DNA from 4 places in the Ewingella sp. S1.OA.A_B6 genome. Region 1 is predicted to be linked to each of the others. Evidence: predicted binding sites of a transcription regulator. Region 1 holds the regulator's gene; each other region holds the start of a gene.
The links. Region 1 encodes PurR, which represses purine synthesis genes. Its sites were predicted from a motif close to CANGCAAACGTTTGCNTG; they were not measured.
Positions count from the first base shown of each region.

Region 2: the regulator PurR is predicted to act here: its motif matches at 3,147-3,164, upstream of ACMV8I_RS12710 (NCS2 family permease).
Region 3: the regulator PurR is predicted to act here: its motif matches at 1,367-1,384, upstream of gltS (sodium/glutamate symporter).
Region 4: the regulator PurR is predicted to act here: its motif matches at 4,048-4,065, upstream of carA (glutamine-hydrolyzing carbamoyl-phosphate synthase small subunit).

Region 1 is NZ_JBLJFK010000001.1:762,056-770,067, forward strand. It holds gene ACMV8I_RS03745 (MATE family efflux transporter) at 1-690, opposite strand, end outside; gene ACMV8I_RS03750 (riboflavin synthase subunit alpha) at 950-1,606, shown strand; gene cfa (cyclopropane fatty acyl phospholipid synthase) at 1,687-2,838, opposite strand; gene punC (purine nucleoside transporter PunC) at 3,176-4,411, opposite strand; gene punR (DNA-binding transcriptional activator PunR) at 4,579-5,484, shown strand; gene purR (HTH-type transcriptional repressor PurR) at 5,539-6,564, opposite strand; gene cydH (cytochrome bd-I oxidase subunit CydH) at 6,652-6,990, shown strand; gene ACMV8I_RS03780 (C40 family peptidase) at 7,135-7,977, opposite strand.
Region 2 is NZ_JBLJFK010000005.1:64,015-72,026, reverse strand. It holds gene ACMV8I_RS12715 (Na+/H+ antiporter) at 1-804, opposite strand, end outside; gene ACMV8I_RS12710 (NCS2 family permease) at 1,666-3,033, opposite strand; gene ACMV8I_RS12705 (glutathione S-transferase family protein) at 3,657-4,325, opposite strand; gene ACMV8I_RS12700 (putative bifunctional diguanylate cyclase/phosphodiesterase) at 4,590-6,683, shown strand; gene ACMV8I_RS12695 (methyl-accepting chemotaxis protein) at 6,697-8,012, opposite strand, start outside.
Region 3 is NZ_JBLJFK010000012.1:22,192-30,203, forward strand. It holds gene ACMV8I_RS17615 (uracil-xanthine permease family protein) at 1-1,312, opposite strand, end outside; gene gltS (sodium/glutamate symporter) at 1,551-2,762, shown strand; gene recG (ATP-dependent DNA helicase RecG) at 2,806-4,887, opposite strand; gene trmH (tRNA (guanosine(18)-2'-O)-methyltransferase TrmH) at 4,884-5,579, opposite strand; gene spoT (bifunctional GTP diphosphokinase/guanosine-3',5'-bis pyrophosphate 3'-pyrophosphohydrolase) at 5,585-7,690, opposite strand; gene rpoZ (DNA-directed RNA polymerase subunit omega) at 7,710-7,985, opposite strand.
Region 4 is NZ_JBLJFK010000004.1:139,247-147,258, forward strand. It holds gene carB (carbamoyl-phosphate synthase large subunit) at 1-2,647, opposite strand, end outside; gene carA (glutamine-hydrolyzing carbamoyl-phosphate synthase small subunit) at 2,665-3,825, opposite strand; gene dapB (4-hydroxy-tetrahydrodipicolinate reductase) at 4,306-5,127, opposite strand; gene ACMV8I_RS11775 (porin) at 5,686-6,837, shown strand; gene ACMV8I_RS11780 (SMP-30/gluconolactonase/LRE family protein) at 7,011-7,880, shown strand; gene ispH (4-hydroxy-3-methylbut-2-enyl diphosphate reductase) at 7,914-8,012, opposite strand, start outside.

The sequences.
Region 1 (8,012 bases):
CGGTTTGGCGAAGCGAGTTGGTGCAACAATGTCTCGCATCGAATAGGTGCGCTTCACATAGACGCGCATCATCAAGAACATCACCCAATAAACCGTACTGGTAGCAACACCGCAGCCGACACCACCCAGCGTTGGGGCGCCAAATTTGCCGTAGATGAAAATGTAGTTAACCGGAATATTCACCAGCAGGCCGATGAAACCGAATATCATCCCCGGTTTGGTTTTAGATAAACCTTCGCATTGAACACGTAAAACCTGGAAAAACAGATAGCCAGGTGCTCCCCACATGATGGCATGCAAATAGCCAATGGCCTTGGCTTTAAGTTGCGGGTCAATATTGTGCATCAGCCCGATAATCTGGTCGCAGTGATACAGCACAGCGATAATAATGAGTGATACACCGGAAGCGAGCCAGAAACCTTGCTGGATTTGATGAGCGATTTTTTCGCGTCTGCCAGCACCGTTGAGCTGCGCCACGGTGGGTGTCAGGGCCAACAAAAGGCCGTGCCCAAATAAGATGGCCGGTAACCAAATCGAGGTTCCGACAGCGACGGCGGCCATGTCTGTCGCGCTGACGCCACCCGCCATAATAGTATCCACCACGCCCATTGAGGTTTGCGCAACTTGAGCGAGGATGACGGGGATCGCGAGGGCTAATAACACACGCGCCTCAGTTAGGTACTTCTGCACGCCACACCTTTAATTGTTTTGAATAAAAAACGCCACGCAGGCGTGACGCTAAAATAGCGGTAAATAATCCCGAGATTGTACATTGCCAGGCTTTTTAAGCAATCAACTCGGTGAAAGGCGAGTTGAATAGTGACCTGCTTTCTATGGCAGCTATTTTACCCTTATTGATTTGGCTTTCTATTAAATCTGCGGCAAACTGGCAGGCAGAAACGCAATGCATGCAGAGGGTTTACTGCGTAAAATTAATGAGGCATGGACTATGTTTACCGGTATTGTTCAGGGCACAGGAACATTAGTGTCCATCGATGAAAAACCTAATTTCCGTACCCATGTTGTGCAGATGCCTGTGAACATGCTCAACAATCTTGAGCTTGGCGCTTCGGTGTCGCATAACGGTTGTTGTCTTACAGTAACTGAAGTAAATGGCGATTTGGTTAGTTTTGACCTGGTGAAAGAGACGCTTCGCCTCACCAACCTCGGAGAGCTACAGTCCGGCTCGCAGGTCAATTTGGAGCGAGCCGCACGTTTTGATGATGAAATTGGCGGACATCTCATGTCCGGCCATATTATTTGTACGGCGGAAGTGGCGAAAATTCTTACTTCCGAAAATAACCGTCAAGTCTGGTTCCGCATGCCGCATGAAGATTTAATGAAATATGTATTACATAAAGGTTTCATCGGTATTGACGGAATAAGCCTTACTGTTGGTGAAGTCACTAAAACCCGATTCTGCGTGCATTTAATTCCAGAAACCTTGCAGCGAACGACCCTTGGTACCAAGCGCTTGGGCGATAAAATTAATATTGAGATTGATCCGCAAACACAAGCCATTGTGGATACGGTTGAACGCGTATTAGCAAGCCGTGAGGCGGCAATGGCTACCGCGCAGGCGATGATGGATCTGTACGAAAAATAGAGTGAAAGCCCATCAAAATAAAAAACCAAAAGCCGGGCTGGTGACCTGTCCGGCTTTTTGACGACAGTAGCCCATTGAGGCTAGCGAGGTACGCGAATTCCACCTTCTACACCCTGCGGGCTGAACAGAACCTGCCAAAGCTGAATATCACGCGCCCTGAAAGCCCCGGCGCAGGCATTCAGATAATAGGTGAACATACGTTCAAACCGCTCAGTGTATTTACCTGCCAATAATGGCCACGCCTGAAGAAAACGCTCCAGCCAGGCCATCAGTGTGCGGTCGTAATCCGTGCCGATATTGTGCCAGTCTTCCATGACAAACCGTGCTTCAGTGGTATGTGCGATCTGCTGAATAGAAGGTAAACAGCCATTGGGGAAAATATATTTATCAATCCAGGGATCGACACTCAGATCCGTTTTATTCGACCCAATCGTATGGAGCAGGAATAAGCCATCCGGCTTTATATTCCGTTTGACGACGTCGAAGTAGGTTTGATAATTTTTCGGACCGACATGTTCAAACATTCCCACTGACACAATCCGGTCAAATTGATCATCCAGATCGCGGTAATCCTGTAGCAAAATAGTGACATCAAGATTTTTACAGCGATCCTGCGCCATTTTTTGCTGTTCGGCCGAGATGGTTACTCCCACCACACTCACGCCATAATGTTTTGCTGCATATTCTGACAACCCACCCCAGCCGCAACCAATATCGAGCAAACGCAGGCCAGGTTTTAATTGTAGCTTATCGCATATCATTTTTAATTTTGCTTCCTGGGCTTGCTCAAGAGTGCTGGCATCCTTCCAGTAGCCGCAGGAATATTGCATATAAGGATCAAGCATAAGACTGAACAGGTCATTACCCAGATCATAATGCTCTTTACCGACAATCCAGGCGCGCTTTTTGGATTGTAAGTTGGTGAGCCGTGCGGCTGCAATGCGGAGTGTGTCTTTAAAATGTTTAGGGAGTCTGCTTTCAAGGCCTGCATTCAGGACGCGTTGAAAGAACATGTCCAGTCGTTCGCATTCCCACCAGCCATCCATAAAGCTTTCACCCAGACCCAGAGAACCCTCTTGTAAAACACGTTTAAAAAAATCAGGGTTTTTAACTTTGATGTCAAAAGGGCGGGTGCCGTTGATCTGTACATCTGCCATTCTCAACATTTCATTGACGATGCGATACCAATGATTGTCCTGAATACTCAGGTCTTCTATACACGATGAACTCATAGCTTCTCCATCACTTGCTCTTCTGACTTATTAACCTGCCGGGGAAACCAAGGCAATTTATGCAGGTCATTATGAGAACAGACGGTAATCCGCCTTATCTGATATGCAACTATGAACAGAGGAAATTAGAAGAAAACCCGCAACCTGAGAGGCTATCGCGTGAAAAACTTTGGTATAAAACGTGACACACGACCCGCACCCAGAAAATATTTGCGAAAAAGCATTGTATAAATATTATTTTTATCGGTTTTTTTGAGTATAGGCTCGCCTGCGCGCATTCTCAATAACAAATCACGCGCGGCGGGCATATTGTTTAAGTTACTGTCACATAAGGTTATTATGACAGTTGGTTAGCATTTTTCCCTTCGACTGTTTTCAATTGCTTTTTTATTGTGGCTTTCATCGTATTGTCCTGCTTAGCACTTTTCTTAACCATCATGAAGCCAAGTGCAACCAATACCAACGTTCCCAGCATAACGGTAACGGTCGCCAGTAACGGCCAGGCAATAAACGCAGAAACCAACAGGCTGGCAATAAAGCACAAACCTAATTGCAATGTATTTTGTAACGCAGCCGCTTTGCCTGTGCTGGCAGGAAACGGCATCAACGCGTTGGCGACAACAATCGGGTAGCAAGCACCGTTAACCAGCGCCATCAGGCAGAACGGGATCAGTAAGGTGATCAGCGAAGCGTTAGTGAGTGTTGCCACCAGATAAAGTGCGACGACACTCAGCGCATACCCTGCGAGCAACCAGGGAAGTATGCGGTTGCCATCGATTCTGCTGATCAATAAGCGGCAGCCGAATCCACCCACCAGGAAAGCGATAGTCTGAGGAACATAACTCAGGCCGATAATGCCTGGTGTATATCCCATGTCGCTGAGAATAAAGGGCGAACCGGTCAGCCAGGCGAAAAATCCTGCCGAGCAAGCAGCATAAATAAGTACGTTACCGCTGAACACGTATGAAGCTAAAAGTTTGAAAAAGCTGATCCGGTCGGCCTTTTGGCCAACGGCAGATTTTTGAGTTTCGCGAATGCGGAAAGAGAAAATTAACAGCAGAACACCAATGGCCAGCAGCAGGGCGAAAATGGCTTCCCAGTCAAAGTGGTTCAATACCCATGCGCCGATAAGGGGTGCAAGGGCAGGGGATAATGCGACCAACGGCATAATGGTCGCAAAAGTACGTTTGGCGACGTCGGCAGAGTAGCGGTCAATAACCAGTGCTTGCCAGCTTACGGCTGCTGCACACACGCCAATAGCCTGCAGAAAGCGCAGTGCCAGCAGCAGATAGATATTTTCCACCCATATCATTCCCAGACAACCGAGCGCGAAAAGCGTCAGGCCAGCGATAAGCACAGGTCTGCGCCCGAGTTTGTCAGACAGCGGCCCCCACAGCAGTTGACCGATGGCAAAGCCACCAAGAAAAATACTTAGGCTGGCACTGATTAGTCCGGGCGTGGTGACCAGCGTGGTTTGCATGGTGCTGAAAGCTGGAAGGTACATATCTGTGGCTAAAAAGCCCAACATACTCAACCCGGCGAGGTAGAGCATAAATCCGAAGGAGGGTTTCATGAATTTCTCTTTTTTATGCGATGTTTGTTACGCGAAAATAAATCAGTAGCGGCACAACGTGCAGGAAGTCTCAGGCGCGCAGTGTAATAGGTTGGCTTGCCCCTTGTGAAACGTTAATATTTGCGCTCTTGTATCAAAAAAATTGAAAGCAGAAGGGGCGGGAGAGTATGTGGTCAGAATATTCACTGGAAGTGGTCGATGCAGTGGCGCGTACAGGAAGTTTTAGCGCTGCGGCACAAGAGCTGCACCGAGTGCCTTCTGCTGTCAGCTATACCGTTCGTCAATTGGAGCAGTGGCTGGCCGTGCCGCTGTTTGAAAGGCGTCATCGCGATGTGGAACTGACTGCCGCAGGTCAAGTTTTCGTTGAAGAGGCGCGCCTGCTTATCAAAAAAATGATAGCCACGCGGCGTCAATGCCAACAAGTTGCCAATGGTTGGCGAGGGCAGCTAAATGTCGCGGTAGACCGCATTGTCAAACCGGACCGATTAAGGCGTCTTATTACTGATTTCTATCGAACCTTTCCCGATACCGAGTTGATTATCCACTCAGAAGTGTTTAACGGCGTGTGGGATGCCTTGGTGGATGGGCGTGCGGATGTGGCCATCGGTGCAACGCGCGCCGTCCCCACCGGCGGACGTTTCAGCTTTCGGGATATGGGTTTTATGGACTGGCACTGTGTCGTCAGCCCGGGTCATCCTCTGGCGGCATTGACAGCGCCACTTATTGACGAGCAACTCCGCGCTTATCCGGCTCTGTGCATTGAAGACACCTCGCGGAACCTACCTAAGCGGGATACCTGGACGCTGGATAATCAGCGCCGCTTAGTGGTTCCCGACTGGACCTGCGCCATGGACTGCCTGCGTGAAGGTCTGTGTGTGGGTATGATGCCTGTGCATCTGGTTGAAACATGGATAGTGCAACAGAAACTCAGCGTGTTGACGCTGGCAACCGCTTTTCCTGAGAGTGCCTGTTGCCTGACCTGGGACCAAAGTAATCAGTCTCCATCTCTTGCATGGCTTCTGGATTACCTGGGCGATACGGCAACCCTCAATCAGGAGTGGTTGCGCAATTAAAAACACCTGCAAAAGTGCAGGTGTTACGGGTTGGAAGAGCCGAAATGATCGGAACTAACGGCGATAATCGCGGTAAGGTCCATCGGCTACTGAGCGACGCTCAATCAGTTTTGGATGAACTTCGATGGTTTGCGACTCTTCACGCTTGCTGATAATGCGATCCAGCAGCATCGTAAATGCCATCTCGCCCAGACGCTCTTTTGGCTGATGGATAGTGGTGAGTGCGGGAGAAAAATAGCGGGCATTGCGCACGTTATCATACCCGATCACAGAAATATCCTGGGGCACCCGCAGGCCCATTTCATCGGCAGCGCAAATAGCACCCATAGCCATGACGTCCCCCCCGCAGAATACTGCCGTCGGACGCTGCTTCTGCATCAGAATTTTGTGCATTGCCTGGTAGCCGGACTCCGGCTCAAAGTCGCCCTGAACCACCCACTCTTCACGTAGCGGAATATTGGCCTCGTTCAGTGCTTTAACGAAGCCCTGGAAACGGCCACCACCGGTGTTACGGGCCAGTTGTCCTGGGATCACGCCAATATCACGATGGCCGCGCTCAATCAGATAGCGCCCGGCCATATAACCGCCTGCAAAGGCATTATCAATAATGCTGTCGGTAAAGTTTTTGCGCGCTTCGCCCCAGTCCATCACGACCATCGGAATCGAACGGTACTCTTCGAGCATGTCGAGCAGGGCATCAGGATACTCTGCGCACATCACCAACAGACCATCCACACGCTTTTGTGCCAGCATCGACAGATACGCCTGCTGCTTATCGAGATTGTTGTGCGAGTTACACAAAATCAGCGTGTAGCCTTTGGCATAGCAACTGTTCTCAACCGCTTCGATCACTTCGGCAAAATAGGGTGCTTCGCTGGATGTCGCGAGCAAACCGATGGATTTAGTGTTGTTGACCTTGAGGCTACGCGCCACCGCGCTGGGTGAATAGTGCAGTTCTTTAATCGCAACCTGCACGGCGGCTTTAGTTTCTTCGGCGACGAAACGTGTTTTATTGATGACGTGCGACACGGTTGTGGTGGAAACGCCAGCCCGTTTTGCGACATCTTTTATCGTTGCCATGAAAAGAATGACTCCTGTCTAACGTGCTTCAGCACGTTAGCATTATGTTAATCGTTTGCCTGCGTGGATTTGACTGCTGAAGTGTGGATGAGCAGTCAAATCTTTGGTGGGTTTTTCAGAGAAGTACAACCGTCTGAAAAGAGCATCGGAATGAATCTACCCGCACGCAGCGTGGTAACCGCTAATTTTCTCTTATATCTGACTAAAGGGGAAGTAAAAAGTCTTTATAACCTGGAGGATGATCACGAGATTTTAAAACAAAACTGTGAGAAAATGCGTTGGCACACAAACTGTATGGCTTATGATAAAGCCACATTTGATCCGAAAGGGGTTTTAATGGATACCAATTTGAAATTTGCTCTCATTACTGTGGTCGGCGCACTGGCAGTGATTGTTGCTTTCAGTTTTACAGCAGTAATGAACTGAAGTAGTTGCACTTTATACGTGGTGAGTGAAAAACAAAATAAAAGGGCGATTCCTGTTACAGGAAACGCCCTTTTATTTTGCAGTCTGAAGTTTCATAAACGTTTCGTTAAATGCTATTCATCGCTGATTAGCGTAACCACTGACTTAACGAATCGTTTTAGGCGTCATAACCCGACGCGCTCCTACGTAGTGATTTTGCCAGTAATCTTGGCCCAGTGAGGTGATTTTGATCTCTTCACCTGTACGCGGAGACTGAATGAATTTACCGTTGCCAACATAAACACCTACGTGATCTGCCGCACCGCGATTATTAATTCTAAAGAAGACTAAATCGCCACTTTCCAGCTCGCCACGTTTGACCGGTGCCGCATCACGAAGATGGTACATTTCGTTGGCAGTACGAGGCATTTTGATACGAATCAGATCTTTGTACGCGTAATACACTAAACCACTGCAATCGAAACCGGTATTCGGTGAGGTTCCACCCCAGCGATAGGGTTTGCCGACCTGATGCATCAGCTTGGTCATCGCAGTCTGTTGCGCATGTTGATATCTTTTTTTATGTGCAGCGCTTAATGCGATTGGTTTACTCTCTTTCGCGAGTAAGCCCTTGGTTTTTCGATGGCGACCATAGGCTTTTTTACTGGTCTCATTTTTTGCTATCGTTCGGCTTCCTTTCTTCGCTATTACTTCATTCTTCGTCGTTTTGACGTTTTTATTTACCGAGCGCTGATGGCGAACGAGTTTGGTGCTGGTGATTTTTTTCGCTTCTTTAACTTTTGCTTTCTTTTCTTTTACTACCGGCTCTGACTTGGACTTTTTGCTGCTTCGGGCAACGGCTTTGCGCTTTCGTCGATCGTCAGGCTTGGCCTGACTGACATGGCTTTTTCGTTGTTCAGCGGCAACATTAGTATGTGGCGATGCATACGCCAGATTTAGAAATAGCTGGGTAAAGAGCAGCACAGAAAGCGTAAACAATAAACGCATGGCGTCGTTACCAATATTGGCCCAAGGTTAAACAT
Region 2 (8,012 bases), on a different contig from region 1:
GCGCATCGCCAAGGGGGCATTACGGATAATGCCGGACTGGCTGATGGTCATACCGGCAGCTACGGCCGCCAGAATGCCGGACACACCAATATGTTCGGCAATCAAATATGAGGCAAATGGCAGTAGCAACAGAAAGACGATTTGCGTCGCCGGATCATCCCCGCTCCAGCGGCTCATAATGCGCAACGATTTACTGTACAACCAGGTCACTGCCACACCGGCCATCAGGCCGCCAATAGCCACTTTAAGAAACTCGACCGAAGCACCGCCGACGGTGAAAATCATGGTGCCCATCGCCACGGCGATAGCAAATTTCAGCGACACCAGACCAGACGCGTCATTCATTAGCGCCTCACCTTCCAGCACGCCCATGATCGACTTAGGAATACGTCCTTTGCCGACAATTCCGCCGAGCGCCACGGCATCGGTAGGAGAGAGCACCGCCGCCAGCGCAAAAGCAGCGACCAATGGGATATTGGGCACCATCATATAAATCAGATAACCGATACCGACAACGGTGAGCAGCACCAGTACCAGCGCCAGCCCGATTATTTCGCGCCCGTGCCGTAAAAATTCGCGGGTCGGGGTTTTCCAGCCATCGGCAAACAGCAGCGGCGGAATGAAAAGAACTAAAAACAGCTCAGGGTCGAAATCCACGTGCAAGCCAAAATTCGGCCAGGCCAACAAAGCCCCGACGATGATTTGCATGAGAGGGAGTGGAATTTGAAATGGCAACATTCTGCTCACGATACCGGAGAGCGACACCACCAGAATCAGAATCAGAATAGTAAAGAAGATTTCCATGCTTTCCTTAGACTCTTATTTTTATGATTTCAATCAGACGGGGTCTGACACAGACTTGGGGAATAGTAGATCAAAAAAGGGGAATTTTTAAATCAGAGCGTGCTGTTCGGGGCCACAGGGACACTTTCAAATTCAACGTCGAGACCTTGGGCTGCCGCCCAAATCGGCGGGTTTCGGATTGCGCTCCGAACTTGCTTTTTAAATTCAAAACCGTGGGCGTCGGCCCACACCGACCAAACTGGCTTTTAACGTCAAGACCTTGGGCTGCCGCCCAAACTGGCCCAAAAGGAGGCATAAACGTGCCTCCTCTTGGAACTCCTGCGTTTTTTAACTGCGCGCTATCGCTGAATCGGGATGGTCGTGTTTCAGCTGCTGCTGTTATAGCCGCAAAATACCGCCGCGTTGCGGTACCTTCATTTCGGGTTCGGACCAGCTCGCAATAAACCCGCTCGCCGTTTCTCACCTCTCATTCAGCGGCATTTTTGAATGCGCCCCGTACTTTTTAAAAGATAAAAATAGCCCCGGTTTTGAATTTAACAAAGCCTCGGCCGCGTTCAAAACGACGTCGAGGGAGAGGCGCAAAACCGCGCGGGGGTTTGCGCGGGTTGAAGCCCGAACGGAGAGGACCGCGCAGCGGCGGAGTTTGCGGCTATAACAGCTGCGCCTGAAACACGGCCATTGTGACCAGCGCAGCTGCTGTTTTTAAAAGAGCCCGGGGTTCTTAGGGGCGGCGGCGATTGGCCGCCCCTAAGGCCAGTTTGGGTGGCAACCCAAGGTTTTGGCTTTGAACTTAAGGCCAATTTGGGTGGCAACCCAAGGTTTTGATTCTAAAAAGCGTTACATTTTTTCGCCAAAAAAATCTTAAATAGCCCATCCACCTGCGTAGAACGCCACTAATGCCACCGCGATGATCACGGTGCCAACGTTCAGCTTACGCCATTCGCCGGAGAAGATGCGGCCGATAACCAGCGCACTAAAGCCCAGCATAATACCGGTCACAATATTGCAGGTCAGCACAATAAATACGGCACACAGCAGGCCAGACATCGCATCAACAAAGTCATCGAAATCCAGTTTGGTGACGTTGCTCAGCATCAGCAGTCCGACATACATCAGCGCCGGTGCCGTAGCGTAAGCCGGGACCAGATAAGAGAGTGGTGACAAGAAAAGCATCAACAGGAACAATACACCCACCACGGTTGCCGTCAGGCCTGTCTTGCCCCCTGCCGCCGTACCCGCAGCAGATTCAATATACACCGCCGCCGGTGCAGCACCGACCAAGCCGGCCAGTATGCTGCTGAGGGAGTCAGACGTCAGCGCTTTACCACCGCTGATGATCTGACCCTCTTTGTCGAGCAAGTTAGCCTGACCGGCAACGGCGCGAATCGTGCCAGTGGCGTCAAACACGGCCGTCATGACCAGCGCCAGTACGCTTGGCAGCACGGCCATCTTCAGCGCGCCCATAATGTCGAGATTAAACAGGACAGAATGGCCATTGGCGTCAGACAGCGACGGCATGGCGAACAGGCCCTGATACTTCACCGTTGGATCAAAAATCAGGCCAATGATGGAAATGGCGATGATCACCAGCAGAATACCGCCGGGAACACGCAGTTTTTCCAGACCGAAGATAACTGACAGACCGAGCAGCGTCATAATTACCGGGAAAGAGGTGAATGCGCCAAGCGTCACTGGCAGGCCATCGAGAGGGTTTTTGATCACCAGACCGACACCGTTGGCAGCAATCAGCAGCAGGAACAGGCCGATACCAATGCCGGTACCGTGCGCAACGCCCATCGGTAAATTACGTAATATCCATGAGCGGATACCGGTTACTGAGATGATGGTAAACAGTACCCCCATCAGGAAGACCGCACCCAATGCAACGGGTACACTGATGTGCTGGCCCAGTACCAGACTAAAGGCGGTAAATGCCGTCAGCGAGATAGCACAGCCAATTGCCAGCGGCAGGTTAGCCCACAGCCCCATTAATAAAGAACCTAAACCTGCCACTAAACAGGTCGAGACAAAGACCGCGCTGGGTGAAAAACCAGCTTTACCCAACATGGCCGGGACAACAATAACGGAATAAACCATAGCCAGAAACGTCGTCAGACCTGCAATGATCTCCTGACGAACATTACTGCCGCGGGCAGAGATTTTAAAAAAAGCATCAAGCGAACCCGTTCGCGCAGCGGTGCCGCCCGTTTGGCTGTGTTGACTAGACATGTGAAACCCTCTGAAGTGTCTTGCTGAAAAGCCTGCGTGGTCATTACGAAACCGTTTCGTCACGTTCGCTTCCCTACCCGGTGAAATGCTGCTGACAAACAGGCCACAAAACCAAGGCAAACGTTTAACTCTCATCGCGTAAGGCGGAAATAAAAACCACGGGAACTGCAAAGCAAACGATTATCCAGCCATTAACCCTCTCTTTTCAACTCCTGTTCACGACAAATTGGTCTTATTTGTTCATTAAAAAAGCATATCGCCCGGAAATTTGTGCAAACCCGGTATTTTTAGTTTTTTGCCAGAAAAGTGGGTTGTGCACAAATTTATTTTGTCTGATATTTAGGCAATACGGGCAGGCGAAAAAGACGGCGTTCAGGCAGGGTTAAGCGATATTGTACAAGTTAAGCGCCATGTCCAATAAACACGGCGGGTTATCTCCAACGCAAATCCAATAATAGAGAAACAGTACTGAAGAGATAATAGGTTTCACTGATGTTTCACCGGAACAACTTACAGGGTAATAAAAACGCCGGTAAAACATAATATATAGTGTCAAAAGATCTTATTCGGGTGAGTCAACGCAGCCAACACATCTTCAACTTGAAGGATGGAGGGTCTATCCGCTAACTCCCAATATGGTAGGGGCCGCCCTGCTCCAGCGCTTTCTGATAGGCGGGGCGCGCCTGAATAGTCGACAGCCAGCGGCTGACATGCGGATATTTATCCAGCCCGCCACGGGATACCATAGCCTCAATCGGGAAACTCATCTGAATATCCGCCGCGCTAAAATCACTGCCCGCAAACCAGGTACTGTCGGCAAGATGTTTTTCGAGATAGGCGCCATGGGTGGCGAGTTGTTTATCCAAATAATTTTGCTGTACACCTTTACCAATCGCTCCGGCAATCGGACGAATAAGCCAAGGCATTGGCGGTTTACCGAGACGTCCGAAGATTAACTTCATCACCAAAATTGGCATCAGCGAACCTTCGGCATAGTGTAACCAATAACGGTATGCCTGCCGTGCAAAATGGTCAGTTGGCTTAAGGTTGCCTTGTGCGTCATAAGCCTCTTGCAGATATTCGATGATGGCACCTGACTCAGCCAGTGTCAGATCGTTATCCACCAGAATGGGTGATTTCCCCAAAGGGTGCACTTTCTTCAAAGAATCCGGCGCCAGCATGGTTTTTTCATCACGTTGATATCGTTGTATTTGGTACGGAATTTCCAACTCTTCCAGCATCCACAGAATTCTCTGTGAGCGCGAATTATTTAAATGATGAACCGTGATCATGCATTCTGCTCCTAACTGATAAGGTTGATTTATAATTAACTATAGTCGATACCCTCAGGGCTGTATTTTATATTAAAAAAAACCTATTTTTATTAGGTCTTAATAATGTATGGTGGTTCAATTCCCTGTAAATCCTGCCCCCCTTAAACTTAAGTAAATTTAATGAATTTCCACTAATTCATTAGCCTTTATTATTAGTTAATGCCATCATCACCGCACTAAAATTAACCATTTATATAAGCACTTTAATATGTGGAGTCTTGCATGCTTTCCAGTGATTACAATGCTGTGCTTATTTTATTTTCTTTCATCGTTGCCATGCTGGCTTCTTATACCGCACTCGATATGGCTGGACGAGTGGCAACCACACAAGGAAAGGCTTCCAGATTCTGGCTGGCGGGCGGCGCCCTTTCCATGGGTATCGGCATCTGGTCGATGCACTTTATCGGAATGCTGGCCTTCAGCATTCCGGTTTCAATGGGTTACGACCCACTGATCACCCTGTTTTCTATGGTGATCGCCATCGTCTCTTCTGCCTTTGCCCTATGGCTGGTTTGTCATGAGCGTCTGCCCACCCAAAGTCTGCTGTTCGGCGCATTGTTAATGGGCGGCGGTATTGCGGCCATGCATTACACCGGCATGGCTGCTATGCGCATGATGCCCGGCATCAGTTACAGCATCGGCTGGGTTGCACTGTCGGTGGTAGTAGCGATAGCCGCTTCCGGCACAGCGCTCTGGATGGCGTTTCACCTGCGCCAGCAGTCACCTAACATCAAAATGCTGCGCGCGGGTGCTGCGGTCGTTATGGGCACAGCAATTGTCGGTATGCATTACATCGGCATGGCCGCAGCTAATTTCCTCAAAGGTAGCCACAGCATGGCTGCAAATTCCGGCGTAAGTAATCAATGGCTGGCGCTGCTGGTGATTGTGGTAACGCTGGCCGTTTTGGCCATCACGCTGATCATTTCTGTGCTCGACGGTCGGTTGCAGGCGCGTACCTCGGTGTTGGCCTCTTCGCTTGCACAAGCTAACCGTGAACTAACGCAACTGGCGCTGCACGACAATCTGACTAAACTGCCTAACCGTCTGTTGCTGGAAGACCGCCTGAGTCAGGCTTTTCAGAAAGCTGGGCGCGGTGATTCTCTATTTGCCCTGCTGTTTCTCGACCTCGACGGTTTCAAGGCAGTAAACGATGCTTTTGGCCACCACGTGGGTGACCAGTTATTACTCGCTGTTGCTGAGAGAGTGCGTGAAGAGGTGCGTCCGGAAGATACATTGGCACGCCTGGGGGGTGATGAGTTTGTACTGTTGTTAGAAATAGCAGAACCCGATGACGCCGCTACGCTGGCTGATAAATTGGTGCATCTGATTGCCAAACCTTTTCAGATCTCGCGTTATGAGTTGCTGGTTTCAGTCAGCATCGGGATTGCCGTCTATCCGGGGGATGGTAAAGATGAGCGCGAACTGATGCTCAATGCCGATGCCGCGATGTATCACACCAAGAATTCGGGACGCAACGGCTACAGCTTCTTCCAGCCATCGATGAATGCCAATGCGCAAGACCAGTTGCAGTTATTGAACGATTTACGCATGGCGGTCGAACGTGACGAATTACGTCTGCACTATCAGCCCAAATTTGTCGCCCCGCACGGCCCGGTGACTGGGTTCGAAGCACTGTTACGCTGGGAGCGCCACGGGGTCATGCTCAGCCCAGATGTTTTCCTGCCGACGGCCGAGAAAACGGGTCTGATTATTTCCATTGGCGAATGGGTGATTAACGAAGCGTGCCGCCAACTGCGCATCTGGCATCTATCCGGCCACAGCAGTTGGACAGTGGCGGTGAATCTGTCGGCTTTACAGTTTGAACAGGTCAATTTGGTAGCGATGGTGATCGCAACCATCGAGCGGCATCATATTCCGCCGCAAATGTTGACGCTCGAAGTGACCGAAACTACTGCGATGCGTGATCCAGATACCAGCGTGGCAATCCTCGAGCAGTTGACTGAATACGGGGTTAGGGCCTCTATTGATGACTTCGGCACCGGCTACTCCAGCCTGTTGTACCTGAAGCGGCTGCCCGCCAGCGAGCTAAAAATTGACGGCGCATTCATCAATGACTTGGTTGCCGGCAGCGAAGATGCCAGCATTGTGCAGGCAATCATCGCGCTGGGCCAGACCCTGAACCTGAAAGTGGTAGCCGAAGGCGTGGAAACGACCCAGCAGCAAGAATTCCTCACCGCAATGGGTTGCGATACGTTGCAGGGTTACCTGCTGGGTCGCCCGATGACGCCGCAGCAGATTGCCCTGCATCCTGATTCAGCCTGGGAACCTCAACCCCCAAACATGCAGCAACGCTGAGCAGCGCGCGCTCTCACTCTGCCGCTGTGCGGAAAAACTGTACGGCATTGCGCAACTCCAGGCTTTGCTCGGTCAGTGATTGCGCCGCGGCAGCGGCCTGCTCCACCAGGGCGGCGTTTTGCTGCGTCACCTGATCCATCTGCTCCACTGCAATCCCGACTTCATGAATTCCGGTATGCTGCTCAGTGCTGGCCGTGGAAATTTCACTGACGATCCCCGCGACTTTGTTCACCGAGCTGACAATCTCGTTCATCGCATGACTGGCGCGATCGGCCTGCTGCGAACCTTCGTTTATTTTGTTGACGGTGCCGTGGATCAGATTTTTAATCTCTTTCGCTGCCTGCCCGCTTTTTTGCGCCAATACGCGAACCTCGCTGGCTACCACCGCAAATCCTTTGCCTTGAGTACCTGCCCGCGCAGCTTCCACCGCCGCATTCAGTGCCAAAAGGTTGGTCTGGAATGCAATCCCCTCAATCACGCTGATGATATTGATGATCTCCTTCGAGCTGCCGGAAACATCGCGCATGTGCTCCTGCATACCGCTGACAATCGAGCCTCCCTGCAATGCCGTCTGAGACGTCGCATGCGCCAACTGGCTGGCTTCACGCGCATTCTCCGCATTCTGGCTGACGGTGGCGGTTAGGTTCTGCATATTGGCGCTGGTTTGCACCAGCGACGCCGCCTGCTCCTCGGTACGCTGCGATAAATCAATGTTACCTTGTGCAATTTCGCTTGCCGCATGATTGATCGACTCGCTGCCGCTCATTATCTGATGAATAGTCCGATTCAACTGCTGATTCATGCTATTCAGTGATGCCAGTAAGCTGCTGTTATCGCCGGGCCTCAGGATGATTTCCGCCGCCAAATTGCCCGCCGCAATTTCCTGCATGATCGACGCGGCATAAGCCGGTTCACCGCCCAGTTGGCGGTTCAGATTACGTGCAAGTAACAACGCCATGGCCACAGACAGCACCAGAGCAAAAACCACCAGCACCAGGAATAGCAAGCTGGCGATATGGTAATCACTGCGCGCATGCGCAGCCGCCTGCTCGCTGTTGCTGATTTCATTGTTTACCAACATGGAGAGATCGGCCATTAACTGCGTGCGATATTTCCGGGAGTTGTCGCCGCTGATTTGGGTAGCCTGCGTAATATCATCGCGTTCCATCGCGGCAATGACCTGATCATTCGCCAGCGAGAACTGCTCAAAGTTATGGATGATTTGTTTAAACAAGGCCGACTGACTGCCAGCGCTGTTCAGATTTTCGTAGGCGTTTTCCGCCGCCTTAAAGTTAGCGACGGCCTGCATGATTTCAACCCGGTGACCGT
Region 3 (8,012 bases), on a different contig from region 1:
TGAGCCAGTCAGGTGCAAATTGCAGGATCAGGGGTTGCTGTGAAACGCCCATCCCGACGGCCAGTGATAATGCCATGATCATAATTGCACGACGATTAAGGCGTTCACGCGACACAATGCGTACGCCTGAGGCGGCGATGGTACCGAACATCACAATGGTCGCGCCACCCAATACCGGCTCCGGAATGTGCTGAACCAATCCTGCCACCGCGGGAAACAGACCAAGGACGATCAGCATCAGTGCAACCACGAAACCCACATAACGACTGGCAACGCCGGTCAGCTGAATGACACCATTGTTCTGGCCGAAGCAGGAATTAGGGAAGGTGTTAAATACTGCCGAAAGCATTGAGTTCAATCCATTCGCCAGCACACCACCTTTAATACGTTTCATATAGAGCGGGCCACTTACCGGCTGCTCGGAGACATCCGAGGTCGCGGTGATATCACCAATCGTCTCAAGCGAGGTCACCATGAAAATCAACATCAGTGGAATAAGCAGATTCCAGTCAAAACCCAGCCCGTAATACAGCGGGGTTGGCAGCGTTATCCAGTGGGTCTGTGTTACGGGTGTAGTGGTGGGCAGCATTCCCATCATCCATGCAGCCAGATAACCTACCGCCATCGCGATCACCAGCGATGCGACGCGCAGATAAGCATTTTTCTGCCGGTTGAGCAGAATGATCACCACAAGAACTATCGCAGCGAGTATCAGATTTTTGGGCGCACCAAAGCTATGGTCACTCATGGCGGCATAACCGCCACCGATGGAGGTCAGCCCGACCTGAATCAATGACAAGCCGATGATCATCACCACAATACCTGAAACTAACGGGGTAATAATGCGGCGCGCCAGATGCAAGAAACGCGACAGAATAATCTCAGTGCAGGAGGCGACCATTAATGTGCCGAAGAGGGCTGCCATCATGGTTGGAACATCCGCCCCACCATTTTTTAGCGCCATGCCCCCCATGATCAGCGGAGCCACAAAGTTAAAACTGGTGCCCTGAATCGACAGCAGACCTGAACCCACCGGACCCCAGGTTTTAATCTGCAATATAGAAGCCAGCCCTGAAGCGAACAGCGACATGCTGATGATGTGCTGAGTGTCCTGAGCCGGAAGCCCAAGAGCCTGGCAAATCAAGAGGGCGGGAGTGATCACCGCGACAAACATCGCCAGTAAGTGCTGACAGGCCGCAAACAGGGTCTGTGGCAGGGGAGGGCGATCCTCAAGACGATAAATCAATTCACTGTTGGGTGTGCGGGAAAGGTCAGGGCGCTGAGTATCTGGCTCGGCGGATTGCGTACTCATGATTTGGGCATCCATTAAGCTGCAAAGCGGGCATTTTTAATGAAAATAAGAATAAAAGCAATCGTTTGCTTTGTCGGCCTATTCTACCGTTAATTTTAATTTGACAAGCATAACTGGGCTGTTTTTCTTGCGTTGAGTTGGCTATCTGACTTCTAATCCCGTATCTGAAAAATATCAGAGAACTGGGATTATTATAACTTAATAATATTATTGGATTTTTTTAAAATGGAGGACTTGAATGATTCATCTTGATACCTACGGCACGTTAGTTGCCGCAACGCTGGTACTCCTGTTAGGACGTAAATGCGTCCAGACTATTTCAATATTTAAGAAATACACAATTCCAGAACCTGTAGCGGGCGGTTTACTGGTTGCTTTACTGTTGCTGCTGGGCAATCAGTTTTTCAGTTGGGAAGTCACTTTTGATATGTCGCTTAAAGAGCCGCTGATGCTGGCCTTCTTCGCCACCATTGGGCTAAACGCTAATCTTGCCAGTTTGCGTTCCGGCGGCAAATCTCTGTTCTTACTGGTGTTGGTTGTCCTGGGATTATTGCTACTGCAAAATGCGATTGGCATTGGCATGGCAAAATTGCTCGGACTCGACCCGCTGATGGGACTGCTGGCAGGTTCAATAACTTTATCGGGTGGACATGGGACAGGCGCTGCCTGGAGTAAATTATTCAGCGAAAGATACGGCTTTGAAAATGCTACGGAAGTTGCTATGGCCTGTGCAACTTTTGGCTTGGTGCTGGGTGGTATTATTGGCGGGCCGGTTGCACGTTATCTGGTCAGTCACTCCTCAACACCCGACGGTTCGCCGGATGATGCTGTAGACCCGAGTGCGTTTGAGAAGCCAACGATTGGCCGGATGATCACGCCTTTGGTGATGGTGGAAACCATCGCACTCATTGCTATCTGCCTGATGGCCGGCACTCACGTTTCGACTTTCTTACAGGGCTCTGCTTTCGAAATTCCGACCTTTGTTTGTGTGCTTTTTGTCGGGGTTATCCTCAGCAATATGCTGGCATGGCTGGGTTTTTACCGGGTATTTGATCGTGCGGTATCTGTGCTGGGTAACGTCAGTCTGTCACTGTTTCTGGCGATGGCACTGATGAGCCTAAAGCTTTGGGAAATGGCCTCACTGGCATTGCCAATGGTAGCTATTCTGGGCGTACAGGCGATGGCGATGGCGCTGTATGCCATCTTTGTGACTTACCGGGTGATGGGGAAAAACTATGATGCGGCAGTACTGGCTGCGGGGCACTGTGGCTTCGGGCTGGGGGCGACACCAACGGCAATCGCCAATATGCAGGCCATTACCAACCGTTTTGGGCCATCGCATCTGGCCTTTTTAGTGGTGCCAATGGTTGGCGCATTCTTTATTGATATCGCCAACGCGATAGTCATCAAATTATTCTTGTTATTGCCGGTATTCCCTGCCATTGCATGATGAGATTGAGTGCCAGGGAAGGCACATAACAAGGCAAATGAAATCAGGCGTTGGTATACCGTACACGCTCCGGTAACCAGCGTTCGATCAATGCATGGGAGTGTTGGGGGAAGTGCTGTTGCAGATAGCGTGCAATTCGTTGCACTTCTGGGATCATCGCCTGGTCACGCAGTAAATCCGCAACTTTAAATTCGGCGCTGCCCGTCTGGCGCGTTCCCAGTAATTCTCCCGGGCCACGGATCTCTAAATCCTGCTGCGCAATAACAAATCCGTCATTACTGTCTCGCAGGACCTGCAAACGTTTTTGTGCTGTTTTGCTAAGTGGCGTTTTATATAACAGGACGCAGTGTGAAGCGATGGCACCGCGCCCGACACGGCCACGCAGTTGGTGCAACTGAGCAAGCCCGAGACGTTCCGGATTTTCGATGATCATCAGGCTGGCATTTGGTACATCCACGCCCACTTCTATTACCGTGGTGGCGACCAGTAACTGTACTTCACCCTGTTTGAAGGCTTGCATCACTGCCAGTTTTTCCTGAGCCTTCATCCGGCCATGAACCAAACCGATTTTAAGTTCAGGCAGGGCAACTTTCAGCCCTTCCCAGGTCGCTTCCGCTGCCTGAGCTTCCAGCATTTCCGACTCTTCGATAAGTGTACAGACCCAGTAAGCCTGACGATTCTCCTGCTCACAGGCGCTCTTCACTCTGGCGATAATATCGCTGCGGCGGGTGTCAGGGATCGCGACGGTGGTCACCGGCGTTCTGCCTGGTGGCAGTTCATCAATCACGGAGGTATCAAGGTCGGCATAGGCCGTCATGGCCAGTGTTCGCGGGATCGGCGTTGCCGTCATAATTAACTGATGTGGGTGGAAACCTTGTTGTTTTCCCTTCTCCCATAATGCCAGGCGCTGGTGGACGCCAAACCGGTGTTGTTCATCGATAATCACCAGAGCAAGTGAGGAAAAAAGAACTTGTTCCTGAAAAATGGCATGTGTACCCACCACCATAGAAACCTGACCACTGGCAATCGCCTCTTGTTGTGCCTGTCGTGCTTTGCCTTTTTGCTTACCGGCCAACCAACCGACCTGTATGCCTAGCGGTTCAAACCACTGACGGAAGTTATTCGCATGCTGCTCTGCCAGAAGTTCGGTAGGCGCCATCAGACCGACCTGCTTACCCTGTGCAATAGCGCACAGTGCGGCTAATGCGGCAACCAGCGTCTTGCCTGAACCCACATCCCCCTGGACCAGACGCATCATCGGATAGTTTTTGGCCAGATCCTGTTCTATTTCGGCCACAACTCGCTGCTGTGCACCGGTCGGACTGAACGGCAGCAATGCTAAGAACGAGTCCTTAAGGCGGTCATCGTGCTGTAGTGGTAGCGCTTTATAGCTTTGAGTGCCAGCGCGTACGGCCAGCATACTCAGATTATGTGCCAGCAGCTCTTCCATGATCAGTCTGCGTTGCGCCGGATGTTGGCCCTTTTCAAGATCAGCAAGCTGAATATCAGGAGGTGGGCGGTGCAATAGATGCAGGGCTTTGGGCAGTGAAATGAGCGACTGACTCAGTTCTTCTGGAAGAAGTTCTGCGATAGGGACGGTATCAAGCAGTGCGAGCGCCTGATCGGTCAGCTTGCGCAGCGTCGCCTGGCGTATCCCTTCGGTGGTGGGGTAGACCGGCGTTAAAGACTCCTGCAGAACAACTTCACTATTTTCTCCCTGAATACGATATTCCGGGTGAATTATCTCTGCTCCCAGCGTTCCGCGTTTGATCTCGCCATAGGCGGTCACACGACGCCCGGTTGCCAGACTGTTTTTCATCGCGGCATTGAAGTTGAAGAAGCGTAACGTAACGATACCTGTGCCGTCACTGATCTGGCAGGTCATCATGCGGCGGCGGCCAAAACTGATATCACTACGCAGCACTTCGCCTTCTACTGTGGCGAAAATACCAGGCAGCAAATCATTGATAGCGTAGAGACGTGTGCGATCTTCATAACGCAGAGGGAGGTGGAGCAGGAGATCCTGAATAGTTTCGAGGCCGAGTTTTGCGAGCTTCTCTGCCTGACTGGCTCCAACGCCTGAAAGTGACGTGAGCGGGATGGCGTCGAGCAGGCGGCCCTTCATCTTTTAACCGTCATTTGCATAGCGGCCCACCACAGGTCATCAGCAATAATTTGCCCGGTTTCATCGATCAAGGGACGGGGTAATTTTTTGCGTTTTGCCACATTTGACAATACTGGATAGCCGCCATCAAACAGCAGCCGTTGTTGCTCTTTCTGGCTAAGAGGGCTTATCTGACGTTGATACATCCCGGCATTCTCGCGCTGGCGCTGTGCTTCATACAAAATGAGTGCAGATGCCACGGAGACGTTGAGCGACTGAACCATACCGGCCATGGGAATAACAATATCGCTGTCAGCCAGTGCCAGTGCTTCAAGTGTAATACCGGTCTTTTCTTGTCCGAGTAAAATACAGGTAGGACGGGTGTAATCGATGGTGCGAAAGTCGACAGCTTTGTCAGACAGATGCGTTGCGAGTATCTGCATGCCTTTCGCCTTCATTTTGGCAACGGCATCCTGAATCGTTTGATGTGTTTTGACTTGAACCCAGCTGTTACTGCCGGCCGCCGAAGAGACTAAAGTACGCATGCGGCTTGAAGGCCAGATGGCATGAACCTCATGAACACCAACGGCGTCAGCTGTGCGAATGACAGCAGCAATGTTATGCGGTTTGTGCACTTCTTCCATGCAAACCGTCAGGTCAGGTTGCCGGGCTGCGAGCATTTCACAGATGCGCGCATAACGCTCAGGTGTCATAACATTTAGTTTCGGTTACGGCTGACTTTAATGACATCCGGCATGATACGAATTTTCCGCATGATATTTGCCAGATGTACACGGTCGCGGGTGGTCAGGCGAATAAAGGCGCTGTAAACACGGCCGTCTTTCTCTTCAGTACTCAGGCTCTGAATATTAGACTGTGCTGCGTTAATCGCTGCCGTTAAATTCGCCAGCGCGCCTTGATGATTGAACATGTCGACTTTAATTTCAGCGATAAACTCTTGATCCGTCTCTTGGTCATCCCAGTCGACCGCCATGAATTTTTCAGGCTCTTTCTGATAGCCGCGGATATTACGGCAGGACTCGTGGTGAACAACCAGACCTTTGCCTGGGCTGATGTGGGCAATAATCGGGTCACCAGGAATAGGGCGGCAACATTTGGCAAAAGTGATCAGCACGCCATCTGCACCTTTAATGGGCAGATTACGCGTTCCGCTGGTTGCCATGGACGATTGGTCACCCATCAGATTTTTGGCGACAACTATGCTCATGGCATTTCCCAGACCAATTTCTGCCAGCAGGTCATCCATGCTGGCGAGCTTCATGCGGTCCAGTTCATTCTTGATATTTTCTGGTGGAAGATCCGATATTTTCTTGCCACTGCCCAAGGCATGATTGAGTAAACGACGCCCAAGAGAAACGGAGTCATCACGTTTTAGATTCTTGAGCATCTGGCGAATTTTGGCACGTGCGCGTGAGCTCACTACAAAATTAAGCCAGGCCGCATTCGGACGGGCGCCCGGCGCGGTAATTATTTCGATAGTCTGACCGCTGGTCAGTGGCTGCGACAGCGGATAAGGCTGGCGGTCAACGCGTGCACCGACGCAGGCATGACCGATGTCAGTGTGCACGGCGTAAGCGAAGTCTACAGGTGTGGCACCGGCCGGCAGTTCAACAATACGGCCTTCCGGCGTGAAGACGTAGATTTCATCCGGGAACAGGTCGGACTTAACGCTCTCGATAAATTCGAATGAGTTCCCTGCGCTTTGTTGCAGCTCCAGTAAACTTTGTAACCAACGCTGCGCGCGAATTTGCGCCGTCGTGCTGTTCTCGCCATTCTCTTTATAGGCCCAATGCGCGGCAACCCCCATTTCTGCCATCTGATCCATGTCTTCAGTACGTATTTGAACCTCTACCGGAACGCCGTGCGGCCCGATAAGGGAGGTGTGCAGAGACTGATAGCCGTTGGCTTTTGGAATGGCAATATAATCTTTAACTCTGCCCGGGCGTGGTTTATACAAGCTGTGAGCCTGACCCAATACGCGATAGCAGGTGTCGAGTTCTTTAACGATGACCCGGAAAGCGTAGATATCCATGATTGAATGGAAACGTTGCTCTTTTAAGTGCATCTTGCAGTAAATCGAATAGAGGTGTTTTTCCCGGCCACTGACCCGGCACTGAATTCCTGCCTCGGTTAGACGCCCCTCGATTTCAGAAAGAATCTTATGGATCATTTCCTTACGGTTACCACGCGCGGCTTTCACCACTTCTTTAATGACGCGATAACGGTTCGGATAGAGTGCTTCAAAACCCAGCTCTTCAAGCTCGATTTTCAAGTGGTGAATACCCAAACGGTGTGCCAACGGGCTGTAAATTTCCAGCGTTTCACGAGCAATTCGGCGGCGCTTATCCGGGCGTAAAGATCCCAGAGTGCGCATATTATGGGTACGGTCGGCGAGTTTGATCAAAATGACGCGGATGTCTTGCACCATTGCCATGATCATCTTGCGGAAATTCTCTGCCTGGGCTTCTTTCTTATCGCGAAATTTCAACTTGTCCAGCTTCGAAACACCTTCAACCAGTTCGGCCACGCTTTTGCCGAACAGTTGTTCCATATCCTGATATGTTGCAGGCGTGTCTTCAATAACGTCGTGTAATAACGCCGCCATCAGAGTCTCGTGGTCGAGCCTCATTTCAGCCAAAATACAGGCTACCGCGACCGGGTGAGTAATATAGGGCTCACCGCTGGAGCGAGTCTGCCCCTCGTGCGCGTCCCGCGCAACGAGGTAAGCCTGCACTAGGCGCTTAATTTGCTCCTCCGGCAGGTATTTTTGAATCAGTTGATTCAGGCTTTCAAAGATGTACAAGTGAGATCCGTTTCGTTAATTAACGACGGCCTTCAGCGATAGCAGTAACTGCCTGAATCTCTGCGGCTTCCTGCTCTTGCTGCTCCTGACGATCGCGAACATCAAGGATCTTATTTGTGATAAGGCCTTCTTCGATTTCGCGCAGGGCGATAACGGTAACTTTATCGTTTTCTTCAGCGACCAGCGGATCTTTACCACCGGATTGAAGCTGGCGTGCGCGGCGAGCAGCCACCAACACCAGGTCAAAACGATTACCAATTTTTTCTACAGCGTCTTGAACAGTTACGCGTGCCATATTATGTGCTACTCCACAGGGTGACGA
Region 4 (8,012 bases), on a different contig from region 1:
CTTCTTCGGTAATACCCTGCTGAGCCAGTGTCTGACCTGCCATCACGCGGGCTGCTACTTTGGCCAAAGGTACGCCAGTAGCCTTAGAGACGAAGGGTACAGTACGTGCGGCACGTGGGTTAACTTCAATCAGGTAGACTTCATTGTTCTTCACCGCGAACTGCACGTTCATCAGACCGCGAACGCAAAGCTCAAACGCCAGTTTCTCAACCTGTTGACGCATCACGTCCTGGATTTCTTTGCTCAGCGTGTAGCACGGTAGAGAACAGGCGGAATCACCGGAGTGAACGCCAGCCTGCTCGATGTGCTCCATAATGCCGCCAATCAGCACGCGTTCACCGTCGCAGATAGCATCGACGTCCACTTCTATAGCGTCGTCAAGGAAACGGTCCAGCAGCACCGGCGCATCGTTGGACACACTCACGGCGTTCTGGAAGTAACGGCGCAGGTCGATATCGTCATAGACGATTTCCATCGCGCGGCCACCCAGCACATAAGAAGGTCGCACTACCAGCGGGTAACCGAGGCCAGCCGCTTTCTCAACCGCTTGTTCTATGGTTGAAACGGTAGCGTTAGCCGGTTGTTTCAGGCCCAGACGGTGAACCGCCTGCTGGAAACGTTCGCGGTCTTCGGCGCGGTCAATAGCATCCGGGCTGGTACCGATGATCGGCACGCCTGCGGCTTCCAGCTCACGGGCCAGTTTCAATGGCGTCTGACCACCGTACTGCACGATCACACCTTTCGGCTGTTCGATGCGCACGATTTCCAGTACGTCTTCCAGCGTCACGGATTCGAAGTACAGACGGTCGGAGGTGTCGTAATCGGTAGACACGGTTTCCGGGTTACAGTTGACCATAATAGTTTCGTAACCGTCTTCGCGCAGCGCCAGTGAGGCGTGTACGCAGCAGTAGTCGAACTCAATACCCTGGCCGATACGGTTAGGACCACCGCCCAGCACCATAATTTTTGGCTTGTCGTTGGTGGGGTTGGATTCGCACTCTTCTTCATAGGTCGAATACATGTAAGCGGTATCAGTTGAGAATTCCGCCGCACAGGTATCCACACGCTTGTAGACCGGATGAAGATTATATTTGTGACGCAGTTTGCGCACTTCGCTTTCAGAAACACCGACCAGCGTTGCCAGACGCAGGTCGGCAAAGCCTTTGCGTTTGAGCATGCGCAGGTATTCCGGCGTGAGGATCTTGAAGCCACCTTCGGCAACCTCATTCTCCAGTTTCACCAACTCTTCAATCTGCACCAGGAACCAGCGGTCAACGTTGGTCAGGTTGAAAATACCGTCAACGGACAGGCCCGCACGGAATGCATCGGCGATGTACCAGATACGCTCGGCCCCGGCTTCTTTCAACTCGCGACGAATTTTAGTCAGCGCTTCCGGGTCATCCAGGCTAACTTTTGGGTCAAAACCGCTGGCACCCACTTCAAGACCGCGTAACGCTTTTTGCAGTGACTCCTGCTGCGTGCGGCCAATTGCCATCACTTCGCCGACGGATTTCATCTGCGTAGTCAAACGGTCATTGGCACCGGCGAATTTCTCGAAGTTGAAGCGAGGAATTTTGGTCACAACGTAGTCGATGGACGGTTCGAACGACGCCGGTGTTTTGCCACCGGTGATATCGTTCATCAGTTCGTCGAGGGTATACCCTACCGCCAGTTTGGCTGCCACTTTGGCAATCGGGAAACCGGTCGCTTTCGAGGCCAGCGCGGAAGAACGTGATACGCGCGGGTTCATTTCGATAACAATCAGACGGCCATCTTTCGGGTTCACCGAGAACTGGACGTTAGAGCCACCGGTTTCTACGCCGATCTCACGCAGCACCGCCATCGAGGCGTTACGCATGATTTGGTATTCTTTGTCGGTCAGAGTTTGCGCCGGTGCCACCGTGATAGAGTCACCGGTGTGAATGCCCATGGCGTCGAAGTTTTCGATTGAGCAGACGATGATGCAGTTGTCGTTTTTATCACGCACCACTTCCATCTCGTACTCTTTCCAGCCAATCAGCGACTCATCAATCAGCAGCTCTTTGGTTGGCGAAAGATCCAGACCGCGTTCGCAAATCTCTTCAAATTCCTCGCGGTTATACGCAATCCCGCCGCCGGTGCCGCCCATAGTGAATGACGGTCGAATGATGCATGGGAAGCCGACGTCAGCGGCAACCGCCAGCGCTTCTTCCATATTATGTGCAATACCAGAGCGCGCAGTGTCGAGGCCGATTTTTTTCATCGCCACGTCGAAACGGCGGCGGTCTTCGGCTTTATCAATAGCGTCTGCCGTCGCACCAATCATGGTCACGCCGAATTCAGCCAATACACCCTGACGTTCCAGCTCAAGCGCACAGTTCAGCGCGGTCTGGCCGCCCATGGTCGGCAGCACGGCGTCCGGGCGCTCTTTTTCGATAATTTTGCGCACAACTTCCCAGGTGATTGGCTCGATATATGTCGCATCAGCCATGTCAGGGTCAGTCATGATGGTGGCAGGATTGGAGTTGACCAGAATGACGCGGTAGCCCTCTTCACGCAGGGCTTTACAGGCCTGGGCACCGGAATAGTCGAACTCACAGGCTTGACCGATAACAATCGGGCCAGCGCCGAGGATCAGGATGCTTTTTATGTCTGTACGTTTTGGCATGTCGTTATTGCTCCTGATTATTTGCCGACAAGAGTGGCGTTAGAACGGTATTGCTCAATCAGTTCGATAAAGTGATCGAACAACGGTGCCGCATCGTGCGGGCCCGGACTGGCTTCAGGGTGGCCCTGGAAGCTGAACGCCGCTTTATCGGTGCGATGAATACCCTGAACCGTGTGGTCGAACAACGACTTGTGCGTTACCCGTAAATTGCCCGGCAGGTTTTGTTCATCAACCGCAAAACCGTGGTTCTGCGCGGTGATCATCACCACGTTGTTATCGAGATCTTTCACCGGATGGTTGCCGCCATGATGCCCGAGTTTCATCTTCAACGTCCTGGCACCGCTGGCCAGTGCCAGTAGCTGATGGCCCAGACAAATACCAAACACCGGGATATCCGTTTCGAGGAAAGTCTTGATGGCGGCAATAGCGTAGTCGCACGGCTCCGGATCGCCCGGCCCGTTAGAAAGGAAGATACCGTCCGGGTTAAGCTTCAGAACATCTTCTGCTGGCATCTGCGCCGGGACCACCGTCAGGCGGCAGCCACGATCCACCAGCATGCGTAGAATGTTGCGCTTAGCGCCGTAGTCGTAGGCCACCACGTGGAAGGGCAGCTGTTCTGCTGTTTTCGCTTCCGGTAATTCGCCTTCCAGTGTCCAACTGCCTTGTTGCCAACTATAGGCTTCCTGCGTCGTCACTTCTTTCGCCAGGTCCATGCCTTTCAGGCCAGGGAACGCTTTGGCTTTTTGCAGCGCCAGTTCAGCATCCGGTGAATCGCCCGCGATGATGCAGCCGTTCTGTGCGCCTTTTTCACGTAACAGACGGGTCAGCTTGCGGGTATCAATATCGGCGATAGCGACAATGTTGTGGCGTTTGAGGTAATCCGAGAGATTTTCTGTACTGCGGTAGTTGCTGGCAATAAGGGGTAAATCGCGGATAACCAGGCCCTGAGCGTGTACTGCGGGGGATTCTTCATCAGCGGCGTTAGTGCCGACATTGCCGATATGGGGATAAGTAAGGGTGACGATCTGGCGAGAATAGGAGGGATCAGTAAGGATTTCTTGATAGCCGGTCATCGACGTATTGAAGACCACTTCCCCCACTGCCGTACCCTCTGCCCCGATGGCCCGACCGTGGAATTGGGTTCCGTCTTCCAGAACCAATAGCGCTGACTTTATCAAAGCATCCTCCAGGAATAATAAATCATATTATTTGCATATTAATTCAGATTAACCGATCTAAATCAATGCAAAAATCATCCCCGAAGACAATTTTTGGCAAATTGGGCGCATTCTAATGATGGTAGTTCGGTTTGTCCATCAAAAGCACCACTATTTCTCTCTATTTTGCTGAACTCAGTGGGAATGGGGGTCCACTGCCATAAAAGAGCAGGCTATCTTTCAATGGTAAACGTTTGCGAAGGGCTTTGTCTTATAAATGAGGGGAAATTCGAAATGTTAATCGCGGTGATAGAATTGGTGGTTATTTTTCCACCGTCACGGTCAGAAAAATGAAGGTAAAGCCACATAAAAGACTATTTTAATTGAAAATCCAATCAAAATAGTCATAAAAAACAAAGAAAAGAAAAGGGCAGCCAAGGAACCACCCTTTTATCAAAACGTTATGACCAAAACAACCACATCACAATGGTATGAAAAAACTTATAAATTATCCAATCCAAGCACATCTTTCATGTCATAAAGACCATTTTTCTGCGATGAAAGCCAAACAGACGCTTTTACTGCACCATTCGCAAAAGTCATCCGACTGGAGGCCTTATGGGTGATCTCAACCCGCTCGCCAATATCAGCAAACATCACGGTATGCTCACCAACGATGTCGCCAGCTCTGATCGTGGCAAAACCAATAGACTTCGGATCACGCTCACCGGTATAGCCTTCACGGGCATACACCGCACACTCTTTCAGATCACGCCCCAGCGCACCTGCGATCACCTCGCCCATTGCCAGCGCGGTGCCGGAAGGTGCGTCAACTTTATGGCGATGGTGAGCTTCAACAATTTCGATATCAGCATAGTCGCCCATAACCTTGGCGGCTTTCTCGAGCAATTTGAGCACAACATTAACACCCACGCTAAAATTTGCGGCAAACACAACGGGAATCGCTTCTGCAGCCTGCGCGATTGCAGCCTTACCCGCATCATCAAAGCCCGTAGTGCCGATAACAATGCTTTTATGGTGTTTCTGACAAAATTCAAGGTATTCCAGCGTGCCTTCCGGACGGGTAAAGTCGATCAGAATGTCGAAATCGCCCACCACGTCATCCAGACTGTCGCTCACCTTCACATTGAGACGTCCCACACCGGCAAGTTCTCCTGCATCGGTGCCGACCAGAGACGATCCTTTGCGCTGAAGCACCGCGCCAAGTACGACTCCCTCAGTCTGCGAAACAGCCTGAATCAGCTGCCGGCCCATGCGACCACCCGCGCCCGCAATTGCCATGCGGATCTGTGAATTACTCATATCACTTTCTCTTGTTAATTTGATGATGTTGCCGACTGGCTATTAAGTCAGAGTAACTGCTCCTCTTGAGCACTGCCAGAGGATTCAATTGATGATTAGAAAATTATGATATCTCCTGCTTTTCATCAGTATTTCTATCAATCGATTAACATCACACCAACTTGGAAAAAAGTGCCATTCGCACATAGTTATGCAGTTATATGTGCGAAATGCACCGGTAAAGCGCTGTATTTCTTAACAGGCACCGCTACGCTGCCGTTATAGCCTTTATTACGCATCTATCGCTGATAAAAGCAGCAGTCCATACTTCTACACAATCTAAATCAGTAAACCTTCATAATTAACCCACAATTCATCTTGATTAAATTAATGAACATGTTAATAAGTAGCTTGCTAATTTTAACTTTCGAAATTTTAATTTAGCCCGCCAGATGGCGAAAGCCAGGGCGCGTCGGCCCCCCTAACCTTGATGTAAGGGGATAACAAAAAAACATACCAAAACGTATTGCTATCAATGGTTTTTAACGTTCAACGCAGTTTTGGTATAGAGAACTATAGATGAAATCCAACTTCAATAAATTTACACAGGGGGCTGCTGCCAGCCTGCTCTTTGGCTGTGCATCTTTTGCTGCGCACGCCGAAATCACTCTGATTAAGCAAGATCCCCAGCCTTATGATTTGCTCAGTCGTCTGGATTTCAAAGTGGGCGGGAGTATTCGTCCACAATGGAATATGGAAACCGGTGATAAAGATAAGGGATCGTATAAAAATAACGGCTTTGACGGCGGCTCACGTTTCCGTTTCTCGGCTGATTACTCTCTTTTTGATGATATCAGCTGGGTCAGCTACTACGAACTGGGCGTGAACTTCCCTGCTCTGATGAGTTGGGATGATCACTATGCAGACGGCGCTCACAACACCACGCGTCGCCAGTTGTACACCGGTCTAAAAAGCAAAACCTACGGTCAGCTGACCTACGGCCAGCAAAACAGTGTGTATTACGATGTGGTCGGTGCCAAAACCGATATCTGGGATTACGACATGCTCGGCCAGGCGTCAGGCAACGGGGTTAACGGAGATTACGATGGGTCTTATCGCTCCCGTAAGATGCTGAAATATAAAAATGCCTTTGGCAGCGCAGATGTCTACGCCTCTTATCTGTTCTCCGACAACGATCTGCTGACCGGTGACGGCCTGCGTTACAAACGTAAAGGCGGCGGCTCTGTCGGTGTCGATTACCACATCACCAAAGACCTGACATGGGGTACTGCGTACAACTATACCAACGCAGAAATGAAAAACCTGGGTCAGCGCAGCTCCACCAATTATGACCAAAACATCATAGGTACCGCACTGAGCTGGAAACCGGGCAACTGGACAGCATCCTTCGGCGGCGGTTATTACAACAACTTCCTGACGACCAAGAACAAGAAGGATAACAACTACTTCGCAGGTGACGCCTACGGTCTGGAATACTTCCTGGGCTACGCGTTCCCAATCAACCAGTACGCAGTGAAAACAGTTCAGCCATACTTCATGGGCGACCGTCTGACTTACGTGACGGGTCGTAACTATCAACGTATCGACAATGGCCTGGGTCTGTCCGTTCAGATGGACTACGGCTTCCGCGTTGATTACGAACACGTGTTCAGCTCCACTACTGATGACCGTGGCGACATGAACCTGGTACGTCTGAGATACGACTTCTAAGCGCTTTTGTTCGAAGGCCGTTTTCACTGTCATTAACTTTCGAGGTTATTAATAGAAAACGGCCTTCTTTTAGCATCATTTTTACACCTATTCTCCTACCCTCTTCGAACAAAGCCAGACTAGACTGACTATCAGACAAAGATTCAGCGTTAACCTTTGCAGGAGAGTTAAGCATGTCCGCATTTTTACATTCCGCCATCACCGCCATTGGCGACTATCGGGCTGATTTAGGTGAGACCCCAGTCTGGTGCCAGCGGACACAGTCGCTGCTTTGGGTCGACATTCTTAACCTGAAGCTACTGCGCTATTGGCCTTCGCAACAAAAAACCGAAATACGTAAATTGCCAGCATTGACCAGCGCAGTGCTGTTAACGCAGTCTCTGAATCGCTTTCTGCTGGTCTCGCAGGATGGATTACATCTTTACGACCACACTCTCAGCAAATCCGAAAAGTTGTGTGACTATGCAGGCGCAGAAGGCACGCGGCCCAATGAAGCCGCCATCGCACCCGATGGTTCATTATGGTTTGGCACAATGGACCTTAATGAACAGCAGACGATTGGCGCGTGGTATCGCTATGAACTGGCTGATAGAAAACCGGCATTGATGATGGATAACGTGGGTATTACCAATACCCTGGTATGGCACGAGGGCAAGGTCTGGTTTGCAGACAGCATGAAGAAACGCTTTTACTCGGCCAGTGCGAGGTGCATTAATCCGCTGAAAATCTCCTGTTTCTCATCGGGAGATAAAACACCTGACGGTTCCGCCGTTTCTCAGGATGGCACCTTGCTCACAGCTTGCTGGGGGGGGAAATGTTTATTACGCCAGAAAATTAATCAGGGGGAATTGCTCATGCTGGACACACTTCCCCTTCCGGTGACTCAGCCCAGTTGCTGCACATTTGGCGGCCCTGACATGACCGAGCTATTTATTACTTCTGCCCGCAAAGGCCTCTCCTCGCCAGGGGAACTGGATGGTGCGTTACTGCACGTACAAACATCTGTCGTCGGTACGCCACAAAATCTGTTCCATCTTAGTTAGTTGGCGTTGAACATCGTAAAAAGCGGCCAGTTTTCACTGACCGCTTTTTACGATGTCGTTTTCAATCTGTTTGACGTCTACCCGCAGCTCTTTCGGTACTTCGAACACGATATTCTCTTCGCGTCCTTCCAT